Regions from separate parts of the Metabacillus sp. B2-18 genome, predicted to be linked through region 2. Evidence: riboswitches for the same ligand, from Rfam matches in the RefSeq annotation. Region 2 holds a riboswitch; the other holds the start of a gene.
The links. Region 2 has a riboswitch for S-adenosylmethionine ahead of LPC09_RS20925 (methionine ABC transporter ATP-binding protein). Riboswitches for the same ligand answer to the same signal wherever they lie in the genome.
Positions count from the first base shown of each region.

Region 1: another riboswitch for S-adenosylmethionine. It lies ahead of LPC09_RS05100 (methionine biosynthesis PLP-dependent protein); the one in region 2 lies ahead of LPC09_RS20925 (methionine ABC transporter ATP-binding protein).

Region 1 is NZ_CP088245.1:963,015-970,879, reverse strand. It holds gene LPC09_RS05100 (methionine biosynthesis PLP-dependent protein) at 1-1,125, opposite strand; gene metC (cystathionine beta-lyase) at 1-14, opposite strand, end outside; SAM riboswitch class I at 1,508-1,593, opposite strand; gene LPC09_RS05095 (SCO family protein) at 1,663-2,235, opposite strand; gene LPC09_RS05090 (aliphatic sulfonate ABC transporter substrate-binding protein) at 2,245-3,249, opposite strand; gene LPC09_RS05085 (ABC transporter permease) at 3,392-4,147, opposite strand; gene LPC09_RS05080 (ABC transporter ATP-binding protein) at 4,131-4,919, opposite strand; gene LPC09_RS05075 (hypothetical protein) at 5,068-5,334, opposite strand; gene LPC09_RS05070 (esterase family protein) at 5,507-6,232, shown strand; gene LPC09_RS05065 (YjcG family protein) at 6,304-6,822, shown strand; gene LPC09_RS05060 (GNAT family N-acetyltransferase) at 6,823-7,248, shown strand; gene LPC09_RS05055 (DUF3231 family protein) at 7,671-7,865, opposite strand, start outside.
Region 2 is NZ_CP088245.1:4,107,843-4,115,707, forward strand. It holds gene LPC09_RS20910 (carboxymuconolactone decarboxylase family protein) at 200-568, opposite strand; gene LPC09_RS20915 (MetQ/NlpA family ABC transporter substrate-binding protein) at 710-1,561, opposite strand; gene LPC09_RS20920 (methionine ABC transporter permease) at 1,574-2,242, opposite strand; gene LPC09_RS20925 (methionine ABC transporter ATP-binding protein) at 2,235-3,260, opposite strand; SAM riboswitch class I at 3,364-3,470, opposite strand; gene LPC09_RS20930 (O-acetylhomoserine aminocarboxypropyltransferase/cysteine synthase family protein) at 3,666-4,979, opposite strand; gene LPC09_RS20935 (SCP2 sterol-binding domain-containing protein) at 5,105-5,422, opposite strand; gene LPC09_RS20940 (thioredoxin family protein) at 5,559-5,864, opposite strand; gene LPC09_RS20945 (toprim domain-containing protein) at 5,886-6,233, opposite strand; gene LPC09_RS20950 (YusG family protein) at 6,645-6,881, opposite strand; gene gcvH (glycine cleavage system protein GcvH) at 6,939-7,322, opposite strand; gene LPC09_RS20960 (arsenate reductase family protein) at 7,410-7,769, opposite strand.

The DNA.
Region 1 (7,865 bases), 2.0 Mb from region 2:
TCATGATTGCTCAACTGCTTCCACTCCTTTCATTGCTTTAAATGCCTGTGTTAGATCCTCAATAATATCTTCTGCATGCTCAACACCAACTGAAAAACGTAGCAGCTTATTACAGACACCATTTGCGATTCGAATATCTTCTGGAATATCCATATGTGTTTGTGTTGCTGGGTACGTGATGAAGCTTTCGATGCCACCTAAGCTTTCTGCGAAGCAAATCGTGTTAAGATTTTTCAAAAACGGATTAATCCATTCTTCATCTTGTAAACGGAATGAAAGCATTCCACCTTTTCCTGGATATAAGACATCAAGTACATCAGAATGCTCTTCTAAAAATGCCGCTACCTTTTGAGCATTTTCCTGATGCTGTCTCATACGAAGTGATAAAGTTTTCATCCCTCTCATTAACAACCAAGAATCAAATGGTGATAAAACAGCACCAATTGCGTTTTGGTGTTGGAAGAATTCTTCACTTAGTTCCTGCCCCTTCGTAACAACTAAGCCTGCAAGAACATCGTTGTGCCCTCCTAAGTATTTTGTTGCACTATGGATGACAATGTCCGCTCCATCTAAGATTGGCGTTTGAAGAACTGGTGTATAGAAAGTGTTATCAACAATCACGAGTATGTTATGCTTTTTCGCAACTCCTACTAGCTCTTTAATATCCGCTTCCTGCATTAATGGATTTGTTGGCGTTTCAATGAATAGAGCTTTTGTGTTTTCATTGATCAATTTTTCCGTTTCAGCTGGATTTGTGAAATCATCATATTGAAATGATAATCCGTATTTTCTCCATTCTCTTTCAAAAAGACGGTATGTTCCACCGTAAAGGTCCGAAGAAACGATCAGTTCGTCTCCACTTTGGAAGAGGGCCATGATTGTTTGGATGGCAGCCATTCCTGAGCTGAAGGCAAAGCCGCGGTCGCCATGCTCAAGGTCTGCAATCGCTTTTTCGACTAATAGTCTTGTAGGGTTTCCTGTTCGGATATAATCAAATCCAGTTGATTCACCGATACCTGCGTGACGATAGGCTGTTGATAAATAAATTGGCGGGTTAACTGTACCTGTTACATTTTCACTGCGGTTGCCGATTTGTGCTAATTTTGTTTCGATACGTTTACTCATGTTTGTCACTCCTAAGATATAAATTTAATGATTATGTACATGAGAGAAAGTGTACATGTCTTAAAAAAGCAAAATAAAAAGTCTTCCCCGTTAAGAAGAAGACTGTGTCGTTAAAGTGCGCTTCTTCTTATCTCTCAAGCATAAAGCTGGTGTGGCTTGCTGGATTTAGCACCTTGGCACTCGCAGAAGTCTTGGTATGGTGTTGTTAAATAAGTAAACTCATATAATTAGTGTTGTGTAGTTTTTCACAGCACGCAAGTGCTTGCGGCTTGCTCTGCAAGCCTCGACAGAAAATGAAAAATGCCTGTAACAAACAAGGGCGCTTTGTTCCATTCATTTTTCATTTCCTGTCGGTGCTGTAAAAAACTTACTTAGAGTTTATCTATCATCAACCACCAGATCTTCACTCGTTATGAACCGGTTGCTGAGGCTTCATAGGGCCAGTCCCTCTGCCTCTCTTGATAAGAAATATATGAAATTTTTAAAATGTTTAACTTTTTATTACTGTACCTTATTCAAGTGGAGAATGCAATAGAATTATTGTAATAGTTTGATATCTTCGATAATTTTTTCGAATGGTACGTCAGATACTCCATCGTATTGCTCAAGGATTTGACTACCTTTCATAAGAAAGATCGAGGTACTGTGCACATATTGAGTTGAGCCTTCAAGTTTTGCAGCAGGAGCTAAGAAACTTATATTAGAAAAAGATTCAATTTCTGCTTGATCATAGCCTGTTAGAAAGTTCCAAGTTTCATAATCAGCACCGAATTGATTTCCAAACTTTTTTAACACTTCAGGTGTATCATGTTCTGGATCAATACTGAAGGAAACTAACTCTGCTTCTGCTTTTTCATCTTTTAACTGCTCTTGAAGTGTAGCAATGTGAGCAGTCATTGGCGAGCAGACAGTATCACAATTTGTAAAAATAAACGTAGCTATCCAAACTTTGTCTTCGTAGTCAGACATTCTTACAGCTTCTCCGTTTTGATTCACGGCTTCCAGTGGCTCTACAGTTCCATTTAATGAAAAATGCTCTTCCAGGTTGATAGACTGAGAACAGCCTACCAACGCTAGAACAGCAATTACAATTGATAGTATTTTTTTCACGGTAGATTCCTACTTCGTTAAGAATGAAGTGTCGATTAGATCACTGAATTCTGGTTTTTCCTTTAGGAATTTTAATTCATAAGAAGAATTTGCAAATTCTTGAACAACATCTGCGTTTACTTCTGTAGTGTATGTTACACGCTCCCACGCGCTGTCAACGATCGCTGGGTCTAATTCTTGATCTGTGATGTCTTTGATAGCTTTAATTGCAATATCACGTGCTTCTTCTGGATTTTCGTTAATAAAGTTAACGCCTTGCTCATGTGCTTTTACGATATTAGCTACTAGCTCTTTATTTTCTTCAATTAGTTTTCCACTTGTTACTAACACTGTGTTAGGTAATGTTGTACCATATGAGATTTCATCTGTATCAACGATTACTTTTGCACCGTCATTTACTAATTGTGATGCCCACGGCTCTGGAACAGCAGCAAGATCTACTTTACCTGATTCGAACATTGCACCGTATTGAGCTGGGTTACCAGTTACATGTTTAAGAGTTCCACCAATACGTGCTGATGTAATTCCTAAATCTTTAAGAAATGTTTCCATTTGAACATCATGTGTGCAACCTACACCAGGTGTGATGAACGTTTTACCTGAAACATCCTCAACTGATTGAACACCACTTTTTGCTGATGCAACAACAACAGTACCACCTGAAGATGCACCTGCAATAATTTTCACGTCTGCTCCATTTGCATAGTTGTTCATAACTGGACCTGGTCCTACTAGTCCTGCTTGTATTTCACCTGTTTTTAAAGCCGTCATAAACGCTGCTCCGTCAGGGAACGTTTTGTATGTTACTTTTACGTTTTCTCCAAGAGCTTCTTCATAATAACCTTTTTCTCTAGAAATCATAGCTGGTACGTGGTCAATGTTTGGGAAATATCCAATCACAACCTCTTCTGTGCTCCCGCTACCGCTTGTATTTGATGATTCACCAGTTCCACAAGCTGCAAGGACACCTACTAATAAAATTGAAATAATTGCAAATAAAAGTCCTTTTTTCATGATGTAACCTCCATTTTGAATAATGATTGTAAGTTAAAAATAACCTTTTACTTTGATACCTTATTTTACGCTTGAAGTCAGAAGTCAGAGGTGAGATTTGAAGCAATTGGTGACATACCAATTGCTTTTATTAAAAAAATCCTCAACTATCTAATCCCCATTTTTTCATTACGTTTTTCTCAATACGTTGGAAAAAGAGTAAATCGACAATAACACCAATGACCATAATCATGATCATAATGGCGAGTACTAAGCTCATATCACCAAAATCTGATGCAAATTTTAATTTATATCCAAGACCAGGACCTGTACTTAATAATTCACCGGCCATTAATGCTCTCCATGCAAATGCCCAAGCAAGTCTTATTCCTGTTACAACATAAGGGATAGATGCTGGAATCATGACCTTCCAGAACAGGCTCAAGCCTTTATAATCCATCGTTTGTGCTGCTTTTATATAAAGTGGTGGCACATTTTTAATCCCTGTTCTCATGTTAATCGTCATCACAAGTGTTGCACCTAAAACGACAATAAACGTAACAGCTGCTTCATTTAACCCGAACCACATGATCGCTAAAGGTAACCAAACAATACTTGGTACAGACTGTAAAGCGATAATTAATGAACCTAATGTTTCATCAAGTGTTTTAGATTTAGCTAAAGCTACTCCTAAAATAAGTCCTAAGATTAATGCAATGACTAATCCAATTGCAAGTCTTTTAAAGCTTGCGACTAAGTCATAGACAAGTGTTAAATCTAAAAAGCCTGTATACAATGATTTGAAAACATCTGTAGGGGCAGGGAATATTGCTACGGAAACATCAATAAGTTTTACCGTTACCTGCCATACAGTTAAAAGAATAACGTAAAAAAGGATTCGTTTAACGACTGGCTGCATATTGCTGCTCCTTTTCTATTACTTTATCAATTTCTGATTTTAGTAATTTTTTAATTCGTTCTTCATAAGCTATTAGCTCTTCACGTGCTTGCTCACGTGGTCTAGGAAAGTCAAGCTCGATAATATCAACAATTCGTCCTGGCTGTGTTCCCATGACGACAATTCTATCAGAAAGCTTTAATGCTTCATGAATACTATGTGTAACGAAAAGAATCGTTTTTTTCGTCTCTAAAAATACTTCTTCTAACACTTCATGAAGTCTTGAACGTGTTTGCTCATCAAGCGCACCGAATGGCTCATCCATTAATAATAGAGCTGGATCCATCGCTAATGCTCTCGCAATGGAGACACGCTGCTGCATCCCGCCTGAAAGCTCATGCGGAGAATGCTTGGCATATGGACTTAATTGCACAAGAGATAAAAATTTATGAGCTCTTTTCTGTGCTTCTTTCTTGGAAAGCTCCTTGCGAAGAGGAAACATTACATTTTCTTCAACAGTTAACCATGGAAATAATGCAGCTTGCTGAAATACCATGCCACGTTCTTTACCAGGTCCTTTTAGTTGTTTCCCTTGTAGAATAAGCTCACCAGAAGTTGCCTGTGTTAAGCCTGCAACGATGGAAAGCAAAGTTGATTTTCCACATCCTGAAGGACCTAGGATCGAAACAAATTCTCCTTCTTTCACTTGTAAATCTATATTTGTTAAAACTGTTTCTTCTTTGTTATCACGGTTTTTGAATTGTTTATTAACATTATTTATAGATAAAAACACTGATATCACCTACTTTTCTTAATTCATATCTGTTTTATCGGATTTACTTATTATAGTAGGTTTAGGAAATAAGTCAATGGTAAAATTAGTATTTCCCTAATTCTCACCAAAATAAAAAAGACCGACATGTAAGTCGGCCTTGTTCACGTTATTTTTTCTTTTCATCATAATAATTAACAGCATACATAGAACCTTCAGCTACCATCGTATTATCTTCAATATCATGTGGATCCGGGTGTCCAGATTTCTCCATAACCTGCTTGTCTTTATTTATAGAATTAATGGCTTTATTCTTCATCATTTGCATGGAAGAGATGAATTTGTTCTTTCTTTTTTCTTCCTTTAATAAATAAGATGTAACCCCTATTGTGGATAGTGCAACACCGGATAAAACCACTTTGCTTGATTTTTTCATTTGTGATTCTCCTCTCACTTTTATTAATAGGTCTTACTTGGAAAATACCCTTGTCCGACATTTTTAAACATTTTTTTCTCGGAAAACATAATAAATATGCTTTTTTAAGGATGAATGAATTGTTGCGTGTTAAAATAAAAGGGGTTTCATTCATGTTTTAGGAGGGGTAACCATGAGTAAACAAACAGGTATTATTAAGGAGCACTCCTTTTATTCAGAAGCACTTCAGGAAGAATTAACATTGCTAATTTATCTTCCAGAGAATTTTTCTCCATTATATAAGTATAGTTTATTGATTGCACAAGATGGTCAAGATTACTTTAAACTCGGTCGTGTTGGTAGACAGGTCGAGGCTTTAGTTAAAGATGAAGAAATAGAAGATGTTATTGTTATTGGCATTCCTTATAAAGATGTTCATGACAGAAAAGAAAAATACCATCCGAATGGTAGTAAGTTTAAGCAGTATGTGCGTTTTCTTGCGCATGAATTAGTACCATATCTCGATTTCGAATTTCCAACATACCAAATCGGCTTTGGTCGTGCGTTAATTGGTGATTCCTTAGGAGCAACTGTTTCCTTATTAACAGGCTTATCGTATCCTAATACTTTCGGAAAGCTCATACTCCAATCACCTCTTGTAAATGAAGATGTCATGAATGCTGTTAAAGAGTTTGATTCTTCCTCCAAACCGATGATTTATCATCAAATTGGCAAGAAAGAAACAGAGGTAAAGACTACTGATGGTATCATTCAAGACTTTCTTACTCCAAATCGACAGCTGTCCCAATTGATGTCTGAAAAGGGTTTTTCATATACGTATGAAGAGTTTGATGGAGATCATACTTGGAAGTATTGGCAACCGGCTTTAACACCAATTTTTAAACTTATGTTTGAATAACATCGTACATATGTTTATTTTTAAAAATTTGCTATACTAAAACTATAATGAACAGTTTAGGAGGGAATATCATGAAATACGGAATCGCCCTTTTTCCATCAAAAAAATTGCAGGACTTAGTGAATTCTTATCGCAAACGGTACGATACTCACTACGCATTAGTGCCACCACATGTTACATTAAAAACGGCTTTTGAAGCAGAAGACGATGAAATAAAGGTTATCGCGAAGGAACTTCGTAAAGTAGCTGAAACAAGTGAACCAATCAAAATCTCAATTAAAAAGGTTAGCTCTTTTTCACCTGTAAACAACGTGATTTATTTAAAAGTAGATCCAACTGATGAGCTACAAGCTCTTCATGAAAATTTACATACAGGTTCCTTAAGCAGTCAGCCTGAATATGCTTTTGTCCCTCATATTACACTTGGACAAAATCTTTCAGATGATGAACACTCAGATGTTCTCGGCAGCATTAAAATGCTCGATATTCACCACGAGGAAGTTATTGACCGCTTCCACCTTTTATATCAACTAGAGAACGGTTCTTGGACTGTTCATGAAACATTTTTACTCGGAAAGGAAAGCGAATAATTGGAAATAAAACAAGTAGCAACAAGAGATGAACTAGAAGATGCATTCACAGTAAGAAAAATTGTGTTCGTAGATGAACAAAACGTCCCTGAAGAAGAGGAAATTGATCAGTATGAAGATGAAGCAACACATGTTGTTTTATATGATGATCAAGAAAAGCCAGCAGGTGCAGGTCGAGTACGTGTGCTTGATGGTTTAGGTAAAATTGAAAGAATTTGTGTGCTATCAACAACTCGTGGAACTGGTGCAGGCCGTAAAATTGTATCTAAATTAGAAAACATTGCGTCAGAACAAGGAGTTAATAAATTTAAACTGAACGCGCAAACACATGCGATACCATTTTACGAAAAGTTAGGCTATGAGGTTGTATCAGATGAATTTATGGATGCAGGTATTCCTCATGTAACGATGATTAAACAGCAATAGGAAGACCCACAGAGAGAAATTCTTATTGGATTCGGTTTTGAAGTATCAAATTAGAAATAACCGTACTATCACACTTAATAGTAAAAAAAAATGCTTGGAACATTGTGTTTCCAAGCATTTTTTTACATTATTTTGCACTCTATAGTTGTGCTTTCGCTAAACAACATGATAAATAAACGTAAAAATTCCGCTTAAATTGGAAAATACCAACATTCCCCACAAAATAAGGGCAGTTTTTCCGCTTATATGAACATAATCTTTGGATTTAGTTAAATATAGAGAAGTTAACCGGAATATTTCCGCTTATATCGGATTTTAAGCACCTACTATCTAACTTAACCGGAATTTCTCCGCCTATGAAAAAAAAATGAACTACATAAAAAATTCTCTGTGTTTTTACTCTTTAAAACAAAATCAGAAGATTAGCTCATTCCTTCTTTCTTCACCAATTTCTCCCGATCCTTTAACCCTGGCGGCTGCTCCAACCAGTTATTTTTGATCATAATATCTGCTCCACTTTTTGCAAATTGAGCAATTTCAGCAGACAATCTTTCATAATTCACAGCTAAATCTGTTCTCTGACTTGCGGCCGCGGCAGTAGCATAGTTCCCTGTTCC
Region 2 (7,865 bases):
ATCAATTGACTCTTGATTCGAGTGAATAATGAATCAATCCTTTCAGCTTTATTTTACATATAAAGCTTATCAAGAATATTCAAACAACTCAAAGTTCGTAAGATAATCTCACAAACCGTAATATTTGAAATTGATTCATTCTGTAAAAATAACCAACTATTTTTGTAATTTCCCTCAAAAATACTCTATATTACTCGATTTATTGTTTTAGTTGGTTTAACTCTGTTATACATTCTTGAACTAATGTAACAGCTTGGCTCATTGCTGCTCCACCACCAAATGCAGCTGTAACACCAACAGTTTCTAAAATTTCTTCTTCACTAGCACCGTTGTCCAAGCATCCTTTTGCATGGTAGATAATGCAGTATTCATCTTGGGTATTCACTGCAATTCCTAATGCAATTAAATGTTTTTCTTTTTTTGATAGTGTCCCTTCAGCAAAACAAGCTTCAGTAAAAGCATTATAATGGCGTGCAATCTCCGGCATCTTTTGTGTGAAAGTACCTAATCCACTTTTATATTCATGTAAAGCAGCTTCCGTAGAATTTCTAGGCTCATGATATTCCATTTTCAATAACAACTCCATTCATAACTTAATCAATCAGTAATAGTATGTATTTTTCAAACCATTGTATACAAACTTGGTGACTGAAGAATCCAATAAAAAAAGAGACCTGTTGTTTACAGATCTCTTAAAGGATTTCTTAAATTAGTCATTTACAGGCAGTACTGAACCTGGGTATTTTGTATTAATAAAATCCTTAATTTCTTGAGATTTTAATACTTCTACAAGAGTCTTAATCTCTTCCTTGTCTTTATCCTCACTACGAACAACAATGATGTTTGCATAAGGGTTATTTTCACCAGCTTCTAGAGCTACAGCATCTTCTGCTGGATTTAATCCTGCTGCAAGTGCGTAGTTACCATTGATAATAACTGCATCACCTTCGTTATTTTCATAAGCACTTGCCAACATTTCTGGTGCAACACTATCATCAATTTCTAGGTTTTTAGCATTTTCAACGATATCATCTTTTGTTGCATTAATTTTATCAACATCTGGATTTAATTTAATTAGACCTTTTTCTTCAAGTTGTGCTAACACGCGTCCCATTTCTGCAACGTTGTTACTCATGATAATTTTTGCACCTTCAGGTAACTCTTCAAGTGTTTTGTATTCTTTTGAGTAAATACCAAAAGGCTCAATATGAATTGCTCCAACATTTGCAAGATCAAAATCATTTTCTTTAATTGCATTGTCTAAATATGGAACATGCTGGAAGTAGTTTGCATCCAGGTCACCTTCAGCAAGCGCTGGGTTAATTAATGGATAATCTGAAAACTCTTCGATGTCTAATTCAATACCTTTGTCTGCTAACAGTGGTTTTGCTTCTTCTAAAATTTCTGCATGAGGAACAGTTGTCGCTCCAACTTTTAGTACTTTCGTTTCTTGCTCAGTCCCTGTGTTTTCTTCTTGAGTTGTTTCATTTTCGCCTCCGCCACATGCAACAAGTAGAATAGCGAAAATTGTTAATACTAGTGATAAAAGATATTTTTTCATCATTTTTTCCTCCTAACGTTTATCGATAGCTTTAACTAATATATCTCCAATAAATTGGATAATAAACACAATAATTAAGATAAAAATGGTTGCTACAATGGTTACTTCAAAATTATTACGCTGGAATCCTTCTCGATAAGCAAGGTCACCAAGACCTCCAGCACCTACTACTCCGGCCATAGCTGTATAACCAACCAATGCGATTGCAGTAACTGTAATCCCTGAAACCAAAGCTGGTAAAGATTCCGGTAATAGTACTCTCAACATAATTGTCGACGTTTTTGCTCCCATCGATTTAGCTGCTTCAATAACACCTTTGTCAACTTCCCTTAAAGCAAGCTCAACCATCCTTGCGTAAAATGGAGCGGATCCAATAATTAGTGCGGGTAAAGCAGCATTTTCTCCCAGAATTGACCCAACTACAACTTTAGTGAAGGGTAAGAGTAAAATAACAAGGATAATAAACGGAATTGACCGAAATATATTTACGATTCCAGATAAAATTGTATTAAGTATACTGTTACCCCAGATATTGCCTTTTGAAGTTAAGAATAAAAGTAAACCAAGTATAATTCCTAAGAAAAAAGTGACGACAACCGAAACTCCTGTCATGTAAGTTGTTTCATAAGTTGCCTCCCATACTTTTTCCCATTTTACATTTGGAAGAAACTGATTAAGCATTCGCCAGCACCTCCACTTCTACTTGTTGTTCTCCAATATAAGCAACTGCACGGTTAATTTCATCAAGATCTCCATCTATATGCAAAAATAATGAACCATAAGAGCCATTTTGCGTTTGTGAAATTTTACCTTGTACAATATTCACTTCAATATTAAATTTCCTAATAATATTGCTAATCAATGGTCTTTCTGTACCTTCACCAACAAATGTTAGCTGAAGTACTTTTCCAGAACGATAATTTTCTAGTAGTAGGTCAATTGCTTCCTTCGTATCATCCGGCTCTGAGATTTGTTTAACGAACGTTTTTGTTATAGGTTTCTGAGGGTTTCTGAAAACATCCAATACATTTCCTTGTTCAACCACTTCACCATTTTCCATAACAGCTACTCGATGACAAATTTTACGAATGACATGCATTTCATGTGTAATTAATACGATTGTTAAGCCTAGTCGTTTATTAATATCAACAAGCAGGTCTAGAATTGAATCTGTTGTTTGGGGATCAAGTGCTGATGTAGCTTCATCACATAATAAAACCTTGGGATTATTCGCTAACGCTCTGGCAATCCCAACACGTTGTTTTTGACCACCACTAAGTTGAGAAGGGTATGCATTCTCTCTTCCTTCCAGTCCAACCAGCTTAATAAGCTCATCAACACGTTTAAGTCGTTTCGCTTTACTTACTCCTGCAATTTCTAAAGGAAATGCAATATTCTCTCTCACTGTTCTTGACCACAATAAGTTAAAGTGTTGAAAGATCATGCTTATTTCTAAGCGTGCTTTACGCAACTTTGTACCAGAAATTGAGCCAATCTGACTACCTGCCACAACGACTTCCCCACTAGTTGGTTTTTCTAGTCCATTTAACAAACGGATCAATGAACTTTTTCCGGCTCCACTATATCCTATAACTCCGAATATTTCACCTTTTTTAATTTCAAGGTTTACATTGTTAACAGCTTGAACAGAGCCGCTCTTTGTTTTATAAACTTTATTAACATTTGATAATGTTATCATTTTGTCACCTTCTTCCTTTATTCCTTTACTATTTCTACCGTTCATTTTTTTACATATAAAAAACCTTCCTGCAAAATGAGCAGAAAGGCGCTTGAATACCTTTCTCTCATCTCTCAAAGCATCTGCTTTGTGTGAATTGGCACCATTTCAGAATGAACTGATGGTTGCCGGGCTTCATCGGGCACTTCCCTCCACCTCTCTTGATAAGAGTTAAATATTTGATTGTCTTTTTAAGTACGATTGTGATTGTATCATGTGTTGAAAATCAATGTCAATTATTTATTTTCTTAAAATAGCTTACTTTTTTCACTGTGATTTTACATTTCAAATATGAAAAGGGTTGCATTTATCTGCAACCCCTTTCAATATTATACAATAAATAATATTATTAGAATATTTCATTAATTAAGAATTTACTTTCTCCATTCCTTTTACACCTGTTGCTTCAAAAATAGCTTGATCTAAATCTTCTATTAAATCCTCTATATGTTCAATTCCTACTGATAAGCGGATCAAATCTTCTGTTACACCAGATTTCTTTAAATCTTCAACGCCTAGTTGTTGATGAGTTGTACTCGCAGGATGAATGATTAAGCTTTTCGCATCTCCAACATTTGCTACATGTGACCAAAGTTCAACGTTGTTAATAAGAGCTGCACCAGCCTCTCTTCCGCCCTTGATACCGAATACTACTACAGAACCAGCACCCTTAGGTAAGTATTTAGCAGCTAAGTCCTTCGCAGGGTGTTGGCTATTTTCAGGGTATAGAACCCACTCAACAGCTGGGTGACTTTCTAAATATTGCACCATTTTCCTTGCATTTGATACATGTTCCTTCATACGGACATGAAGGGTTTCTAGACCAAGATTAAATTGAAAGGCATTGTATGGGCTAATAGCTGGGCCTAAATCTCTTAATAACTGAACTCTCGCTTTAATAATATACGCTTGTTCTCCTAATGCTTCAGCATAAACTAAATCATGATAGCTAGGATCAGGAGTTGTAAACCCAGGGAATTTTGGACTATTCCAGTCAAATTTACCTCCATCTACAATGACTCCACCAAGAGTTGTACCATTCCCAAGCAACCATTTTGTTGCAGAATGAACAACAATGTCGGCACCATGATCGATAGGTCTGCATAGATACGGTGTGGCAAATGTGTTATCCACAATCAATGGAATTCCAGCTTCATGAGCAATTTCAGCAACTGCCTCGATATCAAGAACATCTAAGCTTGGATTTCCAATTGTCTCTGCAAAAATAGCTTTTGTCTTCGGAGTAATAGCTGATCGGAAATTTTCCGGATTCTTTGGATCAACAAAAATAGTATTGATTCCGTACTTTGGTAATGTGTTAGCAAAAAGGTTATATGTACCTCCATATAATGTAGAAGCTGATACGATCTCATCACCAGAACCAGCTAGATTTAAAACCGATAATGTAATCGCTGCCATTCCACTTGCTACAGCTAAACTTCCGATTCCACCTTCCAGTTCAGCAATTCTTTCTTCAAAGACAGATGAAGTTGGATTATGAATTCTTGTATAAATATATCCAGGCTCCTTTAATCCAAATAAATTTGCCGCATGCTCGGTATTTTCAAATAAATAAGCATTTGATTGATAAATTGGAACAGCTCTTGCACCTGTCATTGAATCTTTCTTTAACCCTCCATGAATGGTTACCGTTTCTGGGCGATAAAGTTTCTCTTTCATCTTCTTCCTCCTATTATACATTCTTAATGTCTACTAATAGGTGTGATAACAAGATGTAGTATTCTTTCCTAGACTACTTTAATGGTAATAGAAGTTGTGTTTGAAGTATATAAGAATTTTTAAGTTTAGATTAATTTAATTAAAGCCTCTAGCCTAAGAAAATCTCGATATGAGCCTTTTATTGATAATTTCCCAAACGATATAAGTTGCTTTAAACTTATCGGATGAAGAAAAACCTCTTCTAAGTCTGATTCTTCTCCTTCTATAACAAAATCAACATGAACTGGTTGAATCGATAATAGTTTTGATTCACTTGATGAAAGTTCTAAAAAATGACTCCCTTTATCTGTTGAACGAAATTCTACAATTAATTTTCGTTTTAAAAGAATGGGTGTTATTAAATTTCCTTTATTCAAGCTTGAGACAAAAGTTGTTAAAAACATAAAAAGAATCCTCCCGATCTCAACAAGGTTATGTTTATATAACTTCATTGAAGGTCGAAAGAATCCTCTATAAATAACTCGACAGTTTCTGCTTTTCTTTCGTAAAATCAGTCTATTTCCCGAGAAATATGTCAAATTAGCAGGCATATTGTTTGATTAAGTCAAAAAGATGTGTGACAGATTGGAAAGCATATACTTTTTCTTTCATTTCACCGTTCTCAGTAATAATTAGGCAAGGTACACTCTCAATTCCTAATCGTTTCGCATCTTCAGGATAATAATTTAGATTTACGGAGTAAATGTCCAAAGTGGGGATCATTTCATCAACGACCGTTAACATTTTCTTCGCTACTTGACATGTCCCACACATTGGTGTGTAAAGGTACGTAATTTGAATACCCTTTTTAGGAAGGGTGAGCTCCTTTTCTTTCCATTCAATCATAAAACTAACTCCATATCCCTTCTAAAGGAATTTTGCGTTTACATCTATATTTGCACTTAGCAAAACAGATGCTACATGGTGATCCGGTGCTGTTGCAACTTCACGATATGCCCGATCAATGTATAGATGAGAGGCTTCAGGAAATTCTCGTTTAAATAATTTTCTCAATCGTTCACCAGCATCATCTGAATCAACTAATATATAAACTTCCTTTAAGAATAATTCATCAATTAGCTCATCCATTTTTGTTATGCTAATTGTTCCATTTGTACAGATTATTTCTATTGGTTCAGTTACTACATTTAAAACCTTTTTCTTATCTGATTTTCCTTCAACAATTAATACTTTTTCAACCTCAACTAACGACATAGCCATCACCTATTTTTAATGTAAGTAAAAGTCTTTATATATAACCTATTCGATTTGTCGAGGTTGTTTCCCTTTATTTTATGTTTTTTCTAAATAGCTGTTATCTTTGTTGTTAATTGCGTTTACTCGTAAGACTGGTCCGTTCCATTGCGCTCCAGACACTCGCTTTCCGCGGGGAGGAAGCTGAGCCTCCTCGGCTTTGCCTGCGGGGTCTCAGCCTTTCCTCAACACCCGCAGGAGTCAAGTGTCTTCCGCTCCATTCCACTATCGTTTTAAAAAATAGTGTTCAAAAACAAAATCATTATGAAACAACTTAAATTAAAAATCTCAAATTCAGCTACTTAGAAAAACATGATAAGAAACGACCTGGTTTAATTCAAAAAGAGCAGTGGAGATTCCACTGCTGCTTTATTAACACCAACCATTTTCATAGTCACAATCGACGTATTTTTGGTCTGGTCCTGTTACAACATCTGCAACTTGGTAAAAGCGGTTATTATTGAATTCATATCCCGCTTTTAAGTCATAATTATTTTCTGAGACCATTTGGCCAATTCTTTCTTTTTCCAGATAAAGATTTAATTGCCCATCTCCAAATTTTCCTACAACTCGATCAGTAATATCTAATTGTTGTTTTTGAATTGTCATATGGACACCCTCCTTTATCTACTTATAGAATGTCCATAATTCACGATATCATGCTAATTAGTCTTGATTTGTCATTTCCTCATATTGCTCAGCTGTCATTAACTTTTCAATGTCAGCAGGGTTTGCAGGTTCAATGACGATCATCCATGCTTTTTCGTAAGGTGAATCATTAACGAATTCTGGACTATCATCAAGATTTTCATTAATTTCTACAACTTTCCCACTAATTGGTGCATATAATTCAGATACTGTTTTTACTGACTCAACGCTTCCAAATGGCTCGTCCGCTTGAAGTTCATCACCAATTTCTGGTAATTCAACAAATACGATATCCCCAAGCTCTGATTGTGCAAAATCCGTGATACCGATACGCACCTTATCTCCTTCTACTTTTACCCACTCATGTTCTTCTGAATAACGCAGTTCTTTAGGTGTGTTCATGTCTTCATACCTCCAGGAATATTTACAAATTTCAGCTTAATCATCTTTGTTTTAACAGTTTTCCGTTAACTATGCAATAACTAACTTCTATTTATTCCAAGTTTCGCCAAATTGCTCTTCTTTAAAGCCAACTGTAGCATGTTCATTACCAACTGTAAGAGGACGTTTAATAAGCATTCCTTCACTTGCTAAGAGTTGAAGCATTTCATCCTCTGACATTGATGCAAGTTTATCTTTAAGCCCAAGTTCACGATATTTTTGTCCACTTGTATTAAAGAATTTTTTAAGCTCTAGTCCACTTTTTTTGTAAATGCTTTCTAGCTCTTCTTTATTTGGTGGGTTTTCAACGATATGTATTTCATTAAATTCTACATTATGATCTTCAAGCCATTTTTTAGCTTTACGACACGTCCCACATTTAGGATACCAGTAAAAATTCAGTGCCAAGTTTTTCACCTCTTTGCTCCTAATAATCAAACTTTCCAATTAAGGAATATTTTTCTCTATCTTATCATATATCATCATTCCCGCCTAATTAGAAAT